2 regions of the Erwinia sp. Eh17-17 genome follow, and region 2 is predicted to be linked to the other one. Evidence: predicted binding sites of a transcription regulator. Region 2 holds the regulator's gene; the other holds the start of a gene.

Region 1 (6,628 bases), on a different contig from region 2:
CCGGTAAATACCGAGAACATCAGAATGGTGAAGGTCAGTACGCGAATACGCCCGAGACGGTCACTGATATGACCGAAAATAATACCGCCCAGTACGGCACCAATTAATGTCCAGGTGACCAGAGAACCGGCCTGCGAGGGGCTGAGTGCCAGAGACAGGCTGATGGCCGGCAGCATAAAGCCGAGGATCAACAGATCAAAGCCGTCCATCGCATAGCCGCTGACCGCAGCGACCATCGCTTTACCAGGCGTGACGCTACGCCTGTCCGGTGGGGAAGTTGACATGGTTTTCTGACCTTTTTCATTGGAATTTGGCCGCAAGTATAAGTAGGAGCGGGGGCGGTATCCAGACGAAAAAGTGATGGGAGGGCAGTAAGGCGTGCCGGGGGATGGCACGCCTGAGCAGAAACTACGCCGGGTTATTGCTGCCCGTATCGTCGCCGGTCAGCAGCTTATCCAGCTGATCGCCGCCCACATGGCGGAAATCCTGACCTTTCACGAAGTAGAAGATAATTTCGCAGATGTTCTGGCAGCGGTCACCAATACGTTCGATGGCGCGGGCGCAGAACAGGGCGGTCAGCACGCTTGGGATCGTGCGCGGGTCTTCCATCATATAGGTCATCAGCTGACGCACAATGCCCTCGTACTCCTGGTCAACCTTCTTGTCTTCACGGTAGATTTCAATCGCCGCATTCAGGTCCATACGTGCGAAGGCATCCAGCACGTCGTGCAGCATCTGAATGGTGTGATGGCCCATTGATTCCAGGCTCACCAGCAGCGGCTGATGCTGCTGGGTAAACTTCTCCAGTGCGGTACGGCAAATCTTCTCGGCCACATCACCAATGCGTTCCAGCTCGGAGATGGTCTTGATGATGGCCATCACCAGACGCAGGTCGCTGGCAGTCGGCTGACGTTTGGCGATGATGCGCACACAGGCTTCATCAATCTCCACTTCCATCATGTTGACCTTGTGATCCCCTTCGATCACCTTGTTCGCCAGCTCGCCGTCCTGGTTGTGCATCGCCATGATGGCGTCCGTTAACTGCTGCTCAACCATCCCGCCCATGGTCATCACCTGGGTACGGATGTGCTCCAGCTCGGCGTTGAACTGGCCGGAGATATGTTTATTCAGATTCAGGCTATCCATTTTATTCTCCAGTCAAATCAACCATAGCGGCCGGTGATGTAATCTTCAGTTTGCTTCTGATGCGGCTTGGTGAACAGCGTGTCGGTATCGCTGAACTCAATCAGTTCGCCCAGATACATAAATGCGGTGTGATCGGAGCAGCGTGCAGCCTGCTGCATGTTGTGGGTAACGATCACCACGGTGTAATCCTGCTTCAGTTCGGTAATCAGCTCTTCGATACGGCCGGTTGAAATCGGGTCAAGAGCCGAGCAGGGCTCATCCAGCAGCAGAACTTCAGGACGAATGGCGATACCGCGGGCAATGCAAAGACGCTGCTGCTGGCCCCCGGAAAGACTGTAGCCGCTCTGATGCAGCTTGTCTTTGGTTTCCGTCCACAGTGCCGCTTTCGTCAGTGCCCACTGCACGCGCTCATCCATGTCGGCACGCGACAGCTTTTCAAACAGACGCACGCCGAAGGCGATATTGTCATAAATCGACATCGGGAACGGCGTCGGCTTCTGAAACACCATGCCAACGCGGGCACGCAGCAGGGCGATATCCTGGCTGGCGGTCAGAATATTTTCACCATCCAGCAGAATTTCACCTTCAGCACGCTGCTCAGGGTAGAGCGAAAACATCTTGTTAAACGTCCGCAGCAGGGTGGACTTACCGCAGCCGGATGGGCCGATAAACGCCGTTACCTGGTTTTTGGCAATATCCAGATTGATGTTTTTCAGCGCATGGAATTTTCCGTAATAGAAATTCAAATCACGAACCTGAATCATCTTAGCGGAAGTATTAATCATTTTTATCTCACTCAGTCCGCGCCGCTACCGCCGCGCTGCTTAATTAATGTTTGCTCTTGGCGAAAATCACGCGTGCCAGAATGTTCAGTAACAGTACGCACAGCGTAATAATCAGCACGCCCGCCCAGGCCAGACTCTGCCACTCGGCAAACGGGCTCATGGCGAATTTAAAGATGGTCACCGGCAGGTTCGCCAGCGGCTGCATCATGTCAGTGCTCCAGAACTGGTTCGACAGCGAGGTGAACAGCAGAGGAGCCGTTTCCCCGGCAATGCGGGCGATGGCCAGCAGAACTCCGGTCAGAATGCCTGAAACAGAGGCTTTCAGGGTAATCGCTGAAATCATTTTCCATTTCGGCGTCCCCAGTGCGTAAGCGGCTTCGCGCAGGCTGTCCGGCACCAGTCTCAGCATGTTCTCAGTGGTACGAATGACAATCGGGATCTGCAACAGCGCCAGCGCGACCACCCCGGCCCAGCCGGAGAAGTGTTTCATCTGTGCCACCACGATGGTGTAAACAAACAGACCCACCACAATCGATGGTGCCGACAGCAGGATATCGTTGATAAAGCGGGTCACTTCGGCCAGCCAGGATTTACGCCCGTACTCGGCCAGATAGATGCCCGCCATAATCCCCAGCGGCGTGCCGACCACCGTCGACCAGAGGATCAACAGACCGCTGCCCGCCAGGGCATTTGCCAGACCACCACCCGCCGTATTCGGCGGCGGCGTATTCTCGGTAAACAGCGACAACGTCATACCATCAATGCCGCGCGTCACGGTCGAAAACAGGATCCACACCAGCCAGAACAGACCAAACGCCATCGTCAGTAACGACAGGGTCAGGGCAATGCGGTTTTTCATCCGGCGCCATGCCTGCATTTTACGGCGTGAGGCTAACAGCTCGTCACGCGTCTGCAATTCCATCGTGGTCATGAGCGTGCTCCTTCACTTTTCGCCAGGCGCAGGATCATCAGTTTTGAACAGGCCAGCACAATAAAGGTAATCACAAACAGGATGAGCCCCAGTTCCATCAGTGCCGCGGTATGCACGCCTGATTCGGCTTCAGCAAATTCGTTAGCCAGCGCAGAGGTAATACTGTTACCCGGCATAAACAGTGATGCACTGTCGAGCTGATAGGTATTACCGATAATGAAGGTGACGGCCATGGTTTCACCCAGCGCACGCCCCAGCCCCAGCATCACGCCGCCAATTACCCCGTTCTTGGTGAACGGCAGCACCACGCGCCACATCACCTCCCAGGTGGTGCAGCCAATGCCATAAGCGGACTCTTTCATCATCACCGGCGTCTGTTCGAACACATCGCGCATGACCGAGGCGATGTAAGGGATGATCATAATGGCGAGGATAATACCGGCGGCGAGAATGCCGATACCAAATGCCGGGCCGGAGAACAGCGTGCCGACAATCGGGACATTCGCCAGCACGTCACCGACCGGCTGCTGAAAGTAAGTGGCGAACAGCGGAGCGAAGATAAACAGCCCCCACATGCCGTACACAATGCTGGGGATAGCCGCCAGCAGTTCAATCGCCACGCCCAGCGGACGACGCAGCCAGTTAGGCGCCAGCTCCGTCAGGAACAGGGCAATGCCGAAACTCACCGGGACAGCGATGAGCAGGGCAATTATGGAGGTCACGACGGTGCCGTAAATCGGCACCAGCGCACCAAACTGTTCGTTAGGCGCATCCCACTCTTTATTCCACAGGAAGGAGAAACCAAATTTCTGGATACTCGGCCATGATGAAATGATCAGGGAAACGATGATGCCACCGAGGAGTAACAGCACAATCAACGCAGCCAGTTTGACCAGCGCGCCAAAGATGATGTCACCCTGTTTTCCGGGAGCCTTGAATGCCGGCTTGGTTGCAGCCATAGAATTCTCGAGTTTGATACTGCTGATACGTATCGGGCCAGGCTTGCCTGACCCATGGAGTTCATGGGCACCACAACAGCGTGGTGCCTTATTTTATTTTCTTAGAACAGGGCCTTACCTGAGCTGTCTTTCACGTTGGTTTTCCAGGCAGCGCGAATCTGCTCAACCACAGAGTCTGGCAGCGTAGCGTAATCCAGGTCAGTGGTGGTTTTGCTGCCGTTTTTATACGCCCAGTCGAAGAACTTCAGCACGGCGGCGCCTTTCTCGGCATTAGCCTGCTCTTTGTGCACCAGAATGAAGGTCGTGGAGGTGATTGGCCATGCATTGTCGCCTTTCTGGAACGTCAGGTCCTGAGCGAAAGATTTGCTCCAGTCTGCGCCTTTAGCAGCATCGCTGAAGCTTTTCTCGCTTGGTTCTACCGCTTTACCGTCAGCATCCATCAGTTTGGTGTACGCCAGGCTGTTCTGTTTAGCGTAGGCATATTCAACGTAACCGATTGAGCCAGGCAGACGCTGAACGAATGCGGCTACGCCGTCGTTACCCTTGCCGCCCAGACCGGTTGGCCAGTTAACGGTGCTGCCTGCACCAATTTTGCTTTTCCAGTCGCTGTTCACTTTGGACAGGTAGCTGGTGAAGACGAACGACGTACCGGAACCGTCAGCGCGGCGCACCACGTTGATGTTGGAATCAGGCAGTTTCACGCCAGGGTTCAGCTTAACGATCGCCGGGTCATTCCACTTTTTGATGGTGCCGAGGTAGATGTCACCGACGGTCTTGCCATCCAGCGTCAGCTGTCCAGATTTGATACCAGGAATATTAACCGCCAGTACCACCCCGCCAATAACTGTCGGAAACTGGAACAGGCCATTTTTTTCTAAATCTGCGTCTTTCATCGGCGCATCAGATGCACCGAAGTCTACGGTTTTAGCGATAATTTGCTTAACGCCGCCGGATGAACCGATACCCTGATAGTTAACCTGGCTGCCCGTTGCGGTGTTGTACTCTGCTGCCCACTTGTTATATACCGGTGCCGGGAATGTGCCACCAGCGCCAGTCAGATTGGTAGCGGCCATGGCGGAAACGGCGCTCAGAGACAGGGTTACTGCGACGAATTGAGCCAGGGTTTTGTGCATCAGTGTCATGTTCCCTCCACGGGATTAAAAAGTCAGGCCAGTTGCCGTATTTGTCTAATTAATGATTGCTGCTGGAGGCAAAATAGGACAGTTTGGTGACAGTAAAATGTACGAAATATGACACTTTTGTGACAGGGGTCATTAATCGAACTCTTCAGCTAAACAACTGTATTTTTCCCGGAAAGCGCTCAAACACTCCGCATATGACTCTTCACGGTCCCTCAGGACGTCCACTATTCCGGCGACTCTGGGCCCTGTCCCGTTATCGTCTGGTGACAGGAAACCACCGATGTTCCTGTCCGGCACTGTTCCTCAATTGTTAACGACTATCGCTATTTCTCATTTAATGCGATCACACTCAATGCCGCTGCGCTGCATTTTCAGGGTGTTACTTTTAACCCCCCAATTGGTCAGGAGAACCATCTATGAAAATTACTGCTGCAGTCGTCAACCACGTTAACGCCCCCTATCAGCTGGAAACACTGGAGCTGACGGCGCTTCGGCAAGATGAAGTGCGGGTCAGACTGGTCGCTTCCGGTATCTGCCACTCCGATGAAGCGATACGCGTGGGCGATGAAGAATATTTTTTCCCCGCCGTACTGGGGCATGAGGGCGCAGGGATTGTCGAGGAGGTTGGCAGCGCAGTAAATGGGGTGAAAGCAGGCGATCACGTCTTAATGTCTTATGCTTACTGCGGCCACTGCCACCCGTGTCGCCAGGGGCATCCGTCTCACTGTCAGGACTGGGGGATGATGAATGCCGGAGGATTTCGCGCCGATGGCAGTGCCATACATCTCAAGCCTGACGGCAGTAAAGTGTCCAACATGTTCTTCCAGTCCTCCTTCGCCACTTATGCCCACACCGCCTTTAATAACCTGATCGTCGTTGATAAAAGCGCTGACCTGCGTCTGGTGGCGCCGTTAGGCTGCGGCCTGCTGACGGGTTCGAGTACGGTCTTTAACGGACTGAAACCGCAGCCCGGTTCAACCATCGCGATTTTTGGCACCGGGGCGGTAGGGCTGGCCGCGATGATGGCAGCGAAAATCTCCGGCTGTCGGCAGATCGTTGCCGTGGATATTCATGATTCACGCCTGGCGCTGGCGCGCGAACTCGGAGCAACCGATGTGATTAATAGCGCCAGGGAGGACGTTGCCGGTACCATTGCCAGCCTGACGCAGGGCCATGGGGTCAACTATGCGATAGATACCACCGGCGTATCGGCAGTGATGAAAAGTGCCCTGGATGCGCTCGCCATTGGTGGCACCCTGGTCCCTGTGGCCCTGACGCGCCACGATCTGACCTTCAACCCGTTACGTCACCTGATAGCGTCCAGCAAGCGTATCGTGGGCGTGCTGATGGGGGATGCTATTCCGCAGGTTTCAGTTCCTCAGCTTATTGACTGGCATCAGCGCGGGCTGTTCCCGTTTGAAAAATTAGTGAAGTTTTACGACTTTGCTGACATCAATCAGGCGAGGGAAGATTCAGCCAAAGGCGTCACCATCAAGCCGGTGCTGATTATCGATAAGTCTTACAGCGTGTAAGCGTAGCTCCGCCTGAAATTCAGGCGGAGGCAAGCGAGGCTTCCCGCGGTTGAGCGTAGCGCTTTTTATCCATATTGTCAGATGTGCGGCAGTGACGCTTCGCTCCCACTGTAGCCGGTGCGCAGGCGCAGGA
Region 2 (6,628 bases):
CCTTCCGAGATCCAGGTGGAACGGAAGTTACCGCGGCACACGTGCAGGCCTATCACCATATCGTCCGGTTTACCTTCGACCGCTTTATTCAGCACGCGGGCATAGGTGCGCGCCAGCTCCTGCGGGTCATCACCACGCTCGCGGATCTGCTGCTGCTGATCGTCGGAGCACAGATAGGCCCAGACGGTATCATCCAGCTGCAGATAGCGACAGCCTGCATCATAAAACGCGCTAATCGCATCGCGATACGTCTGCGCCAGATCGTCAAAATAGACATCCAGATCCGGGTACACATCGGCATCAATCACCTTCCGCCCACCGCGAAAGTGCAGCACGCTTGGGCTGGGAATCGTCATTTTCGCTACCGCATCGCCGCTGATACTCTGAAGGAAGCGGAAATCCTCCAGCATCGGGTGGTTGCTAAAGCCCAGCTTGCCGGTCACTTTTACGCCGCGAGCCTTCGTCTGCACGCCGTTAAACTGAATGCCCTGTTCGGCTTCATAACGCTCTACGCCGTCCAGACCATCGAAGAAATCAAAATGCCACCAGGCGCGACGAAATTCGCCGTCGGTCACCACCTGCAGGCCGTTTTCACGCTGCTGAGCCACCACCTGACGGATCGCTTCATCTTCAACGGTGCGCAGTGTGGCGGCATCGATTTCGCCAGCTTCATACTGTTTACGCGCCTGTTTAATCGCGGCCGGGCGCAGAAAACTGCCCACCACTTCGGCACGGTATGGGGTGAATGTCGTCATGATGAAGTTCTCCTGGCCTGCACTCGGCACATAATTTAGTGACGTAATAATGACATTGGGTTACATGCGGACTTCTGGACGTCTATATGTCTGCCATTAAGAGTGTCATGAGAATGCTTCAGCGGCAAACGAGGAAATTTCATCGCACGTGAATAAAATTCATCTTACTGCGCATTTTCCGGCCCGCCTGCCGTTATGGCGCCAGCATCGCCCGCGCCTGCTGCATCTGCTTATCCGACAGCGGCAGATAACCCGCCTGGCTGACCAGCGCTTGGCCCTGCGGTGACAGCGCTAAACGTAAAAACGCCGCAGTGAGCGGTTCCAGCGGTTTATCCGGTGCTTTATTCACATAGATATAGAGAGGACGGGCATAAGGATAACGGCCACTGCGGATATTTTCAGCGCTCGGTGCGATCCAGTCATCGCCCTCACGCGCCACCGGAACGATTTTCACTCCGGTGATATGGAAACCTGCGCTGGCATAGCCGATGCCGTTTAGCGTGCGTGCAACCGCCTGGACCACGGCGGCCGATCCGGGGTATTCGCCCACATCATTGCGGAAATCGCCGTTACACAGCGCCTGTTGTTTGAAGAATCCCCACGTTCCGGAGGCAGAGTTACGGCCGAAGCGTTGCAGCCCGCGCGTAGCCCAGCCGGGCTGCGTCAGCTGTAAATCGCCCCAGGTTTTTGGTACGGACAGGGCACCGCAGCGGCGGGTGATGGAGAAAATCGCATCCAGCTGCTGCGCGTTCAGCCCGGTGAGCGGATTATCCTCATTCACCACCACCACCAGCGCATCCATTGCAACCGGCACCGCCAGCGGTGGGTAACCGTAGCTGTCTTCAAACAGCTGTCGTTCGACAGCCTGCATCGGGCGACTCATGGCCCCGAGCTGAGCCGCCCCGGCCGCCAGCGCCGTCGGTGCCGTGGATGAACCGGCCGCCTGGATCTGCACATTGACGCCAGGATACTGACGATTAAAACTCTCGCCCCACAGCGCCATCAGGTTACCCAGCGTGTCAGAGCCCACGCTGGTCAGGTTGCCTGCCAGCATGCCCTCTTTCGCCGGGGCCTGGGAACTGACCAGCAGTAATACCAGAGCGATTAACGTTTTCATTTAACGAATTCCGTGAGACTTAACGCAGCGCATTCTCAGCCAGTTCAGCACTAACAATCAACCTTGGTGGCAGCTGGAAGCTGAAACAGGTCTCTCTGTCGGGCGTACTGCTGATATCCAGCCGGGTATTGTGATGGCTCAGAGCGTGTTTCACGATGGCCAGCCCCAGCCCGCTGCCGCCCGTATTGCGCGAACGTGCCTTATCAACGCGGTAGAAGCGTTCCGTCAGGCGTGGCAGATGCTCCGGCGCAATACCCGGTCCGTTATCTTTGACCTTAAACTGCGCCCCCTGACTGCTGCGCAGCCAGCTGACATCGATACGCGTGCCGTCAGGCGTGTGGTTGACCGCGTTATACACCAGGTTTGAGATCGCGCTGCGCAGCTGCTCATCGTTACCGTAGACGCGCAGATGCGGATCAGTATGGAAGTGAATATCATGACGCCCGTTACTCAGCGTCTCCGCTTCACGCTGCAACACCCGCAGCATCATCGGCACATCAACTTTTTCCTGTAAATCCAGTGCCGGGGCCGCTTCAATGCGCGACAGCGTCAGCAGCTGTTTTACCAGGCTATCCATGCGTTTGGTCTGTACCTGCATGGTGTGCAGCGCCTTATCACGCAGGCTGCCCTCCAGCACGGAATCGTTCATCATCTCCAGATAACCCTGCAACACGGTTAACGGCGTGCGCAGTTCATGGCTGACGTTGGCAAAAAAGTTTCGCCGCGCACCTTCCAGCTGGTGCATCTGGGTGACATCGCGCGCCACCAGCAGCCACTGTCCTTCAGTGTAAGACATGACGCGAAATTCCAGATGGCGGTGGCTGTTGAGGACCAGCGTCAGAGGACGTGAGAAATCACGCTGGCGCAGATAGCGGGTAAACTCCGGGTAACGCAGCAGGTTAAGGATGTTCTGGCCGTTATCTTCCGGCCAGCGCAGTCCCAGCATCTGCTGTGCCAGGCCATTACACCAGAAAATAGTGCCTTCTTCGGTCGTCAGTACCACCGCATCGGGCAGCGATTCCGCCCCGCTGCGAAAGCGTTTAATCAGATGACCGAGTTCACGGCGGCGGCGGCGGTTACGCGCCTGCATTTGATACAGGCCGTAAAACAGCGGTTCCCAGCTGCCGCGCCCGCTGGGAGGCGTCATGCTGCGATCAACCCACAGCCAGTGAGAAAGTCGAAGTAAATTGTTGAAATGAAAACCCAGTACGCACAGCACTGAGACTAACAGCAGCCAGGGCAGCCCACCCACCAGCAGCCCCAAAATCAGCGCGGGCAGGCTGGCGAGCAGCAGCTCAGACAATAATCTCTTCCAGGAGAGGCGTTCCAACACGGTTCAGACTCCAGCGCGAACAATCAATAGCGTGCAGAGAAACGATAACCTGTTCCGCGAACGGTCTGCACCATACGATCGTGCCCGGTCAGCTCCAGCGCTTTACGCAATCGACGAATGTGAACGTCTACGGTACGATCTTCGACGTAAACGTTAGTTCCCCAGACATGGTTTAGCAACTGTTCACGGCTGTAGACACGTTCAGGGTGGGTCATAAAGAAGTGCAGCAGCTTATACTCGGTCGGCCCCATTTCCAGCGGCTGGGTGTCGGACATGACGCGGTGTGATGACGGATCCAGGCTCAGGCCCTGCATCTCGATCACTTCTTCCACCGCCATCGGTGAAATGCGGCGCATCACGGCCTTAATACGAGCCACCAGCTCTTTTGGCGAGAACGGTTTCGTAATGTAATCGTCGGCGCCCACTTCCAGGCCGCGCACGCGGTCTTCCTCTTCGCCACGCGCGGTCAGCATCATCACCGGAATATCACGGGTCATGGCTTCACGCTTCAGGTGCTTAATAAACTGGATGCCGGAACCGCCGGGTAACATCCAGTCCAGCAGAATTAAGTCTGGCCAGGGCTCAATCAACAGATTTACTGCACTGTCATAATCCTCGGCCTCAATCGGCTGGTAGTCATTTTGTTCCAGAACGAAACATAACATTTCACGGATTGGTGCTTCATCTTCCACTACCAGAATGCGCTTAGGCATTATTACTCCTGCGGCTGTTGACGGCTTTCACGGGGATATGCGGCGCCATTATGCGTCAGTTTTATGACACTTTTATGAAAAAAGCACCCCCTGAAATTCAGCATGATTTAAAAAGATGAAGCGCGATCGGTTAATCCTGTTAATACCCAAAATATTTTGAGTGACCGGAAGACGGCAAACGCTGACCCGCAGGGTGCGTCACGGTGATGGGCCCCATCATCCCCCGGAGCACAAAAAACGCTATGACAGTGTGAACCGGGGCCGCCAACGCACATGCAACTTGAAGTATGAAGTGTTTATAATCAGGCTCACGTTTTTCTGCTGACAGGACGTTATATGCGCATCCTCCACACCGCTGACTGGCATCTCGGCCAGTTTTTTTATACCAAAAGCCGGGCGGCCGAGCACCAGGCTTTTCTTGACTGGCTGCTGGAGCAGGCGGAAGCGCAGCAGGCCGATGCGATTATCGTGGCAGGCGATATTTTTGATACCGGCTCGCCGCCGAGCTACGCGCGCGAGCTGTATAACCGCTTTGTGGTGAAACTGCAGCAAACCGGCTGCCAGCTGGTGGTGCTGGGCGGTAACCATGATTCGGTGGCGATGCTGAACGAGTCACGCGAGCTGCTGGCCTGCCTGAATACCAGGGTGATCGCCGCCGCCAGCGAAGATGTACGCCAGCAGGTGCTGCTGCTCAACAAGCGCGATGGCTCGCCGGGCGCGCTGCTGTGCGCCATTCCTTTTCTGCGTCCGCGCGATATTCTGCGCAGCCAGAGCGGGCAGTCAGGGCGCGAAAAACAGCAAAGCCTGCTGGAAGCCATTACCGAACACTATCAGCGCTGCTGGCAGGAAGCGCTGACGCAGCGCGCGGCGCTGGGCCTGACGCTGCCGGTGATCGCTACCGGGCATCTGACCACCATGGGCGTAACAAAAAGTGACGCCGTGCGCGACATCTATATCGGGACGCTGGACGCCTTCCCCGCCGACTGCTTCCCTCCGGCTGACTACATCGCTCTGGGGCATATCCATCGCGCCCAGCGCATTGCCGACAGCGATCATATTCGCTACAGCGGTTCGCCAATCCCGCTCAGCTTCGACGAACTGGGCAAAGCGAAAAGCGTGTTTCAGGTCGATTTCCGCGACGGCAGGTTCGTGTCAGCCGAAGCCCTGCCGATCCCGCTGTTCCAGCCGATGCAGATGATCAAAGGCTCGCTGGCGCAGATCGAACAGCAGCTGGCGGCGCTGAACGCCGACACCGACGGTAAAACGATCTGGCTGGATATTGAGATTGTCACTGACGCGTATCTCAGCGAATTACAGCGCCGCATCCAGGAGCTGACGGCAGAACTGCCGGTCGAGGTGGTGCTGCTGCGCCGCAGCCGCGAGCAGCGTGAGCAGGTGATCGCCCGCCAGAACAATGAAACGCTGAGCGAATTAAGCGTTGAAGAGGTCTTCTCCCGCCGCCTGGCGCAGGAGGTGGAAGAGCCAGATCGTCAGGAGAGAGCCAGAGCGCTGTTTGCGCAGACGCTGGAGGCCGTGCGCCATGAGGAACAGCCACAATGAAGATCCTGACCCTGCGTTTTAAAAACCTCAACTCGCTGAAAGGCGAATGGAAAATTGACTTTACGGCGGAACCATTCGCCAGCAACGGACTGTTTGCCATTACCGGACCGACCGGCGCCGGAAAAACCACGCTGCTGGACGCCATCTGCCTGGCGCTGTATCACGAAACGCCACGCCTGAAGAGTATCACCCAGTCTCAGAACGATCTGATGACGCGCGATACCGCCGAGTGTCTGGCGGAAGTGGAGTTTGAGGTGAAGGGCATCGCATGGCGCGCTTTCTGGAGCCAGAACCGCGCGCGCGGGGCCGCCGACGGGAACTTGCAGGCACCGCGCGTTGAACTGGCGCGCTGTGATGATAACCAGATCGTCGCCGACAAGGTCAAAGACAAGCTGGAGATGATTGCCAGCCTCACCGGTCTGGACTTCGAGCGCTTCACCAAATCAATGATGCTGTCACAGGGGCAGTTTGCTGCCTTTCTCAACGCCGATGCCAACAAGCGCGCCGAGCTGCTGGAAGAGCTGACCGGCACCGAAATCTACGGCCGTCTGTCGGCCGCGGTGTTTGAACGTCACAAGCAGGCGAAGGTCACGCTGGATACGCTGCGCGCCCAGGCTGGCGGCATGGAACTGCTGAGTGAAGAACAACAGCAAACCCTGAATGCCCGGCTGGAACAGCTGGTAGCAGAGGAGCAGGTACTCACTTCACAGCAGCAACAGCAGCAGGAAAAAATGCAGGATCTGCAGCAGGTGGAGCGGCTGCAGCGGGATAAACAGCAGCTGATCGCCCGCCTGAAACAGCTGGATGAAGAGTCAGAAAAAGGGCACATGGCCCTGGCCGCCGCTGCCCGCCAGCAGCAGGACGTCGTGCAGGCCCGGGAACAGCATCAGGCGCTGCGTTTACAGCAGGAAACGCTGATAGCGGATCAGGTGCTGCCGCTGGATTTGCAGCTCAATACATTGCGTGAACAGTTGCAACAGCTGGAGCGTGAGCGAAGTGAACACCAACTTCTGCTTACCACCCGCCAGCAGGAAGGGGTAAAAAACCAGCAACTTCAGCAGGATAAGCAGGCACAGCAGCAACAGCTGAGCGACTGGCGTGCCGCACATCCGCAGTTTGAGCACTACGGTGAGCACCTTTCCCTGTGGCG

The links. Region 2 encodes PhoB, which activates phosphate uptake and scavenging genes when phosphate is short. Its sites were predicted from a motif close to CTGTCATAAAACTGNCNNAT; they were not measured.
Region 1: the regulator PhoB is predicted to act here: its motif matches at 5,070-5,089, upstream of pstS (phosphate ABC transporter substrate-binding protein PstS).

The regions. Positions count from the first base shown of each region.
Region 1 covers NZ_JBDFQT010000004.1:392,994-399,621, forward strand. Annotated here, with positions in the region: gene ABEH87_RS14235 (MFS transporter) at 1-284, opposite strand, end outside; gene phoU (phosphate signaling complex protein PhoU) at 409-1,146, opposite strand; gene pstB (phosphate ABC transporter ATP-binding protein PstB) at 1,164-1,937, opposite strand; gene pstA (phosphate ABC transporter permease PstA) at 1,975-2,862, opposite strand; gene pstC (phosphate ABC transporter permease PstC) at 2,859-3,821, opposite strand; gene pstS (phosphate ABC transporter substrate-binding protein PstS) at 3,923-4,963, opposite strand; gene ABEH87_RS14265 (NAD(P)-dependent alcohol dehydrogenase) at 5,380-6,495, shown strand; gene ABEH87_RS14270 (LysR family transcriptional regulator) at 6,573-6,628, opposite strand, start outside.
Region 2 covers NZ_JBDFQT010000002.1:832,846-839,473, forward strand. Annotated here, with positions in the region: gene ABEH87_RS09360 (cobalamin-independent methionine synthase II family protein) at 1-755, opposite strand, end outside; gene ABEH87_RS09365 (PstS family phosphate ABC transporter substrate-binding protein) at 949-1,872, opposite strand; gene phoR (phosphate regulon sensor histidine kinase PhoR) at 1,892-3,205, opposite strand; gene phoB (phosphate response regulator transcription factor PhoB) at 3,229-3,918, opposite strand; gene sbcD (exonuclease subunit SbcD) at 4,255-5,478, shown strand; gene ABEH87_RS09385 (AAA family ATPase) at 5,475-6,628, shown strand, end outside.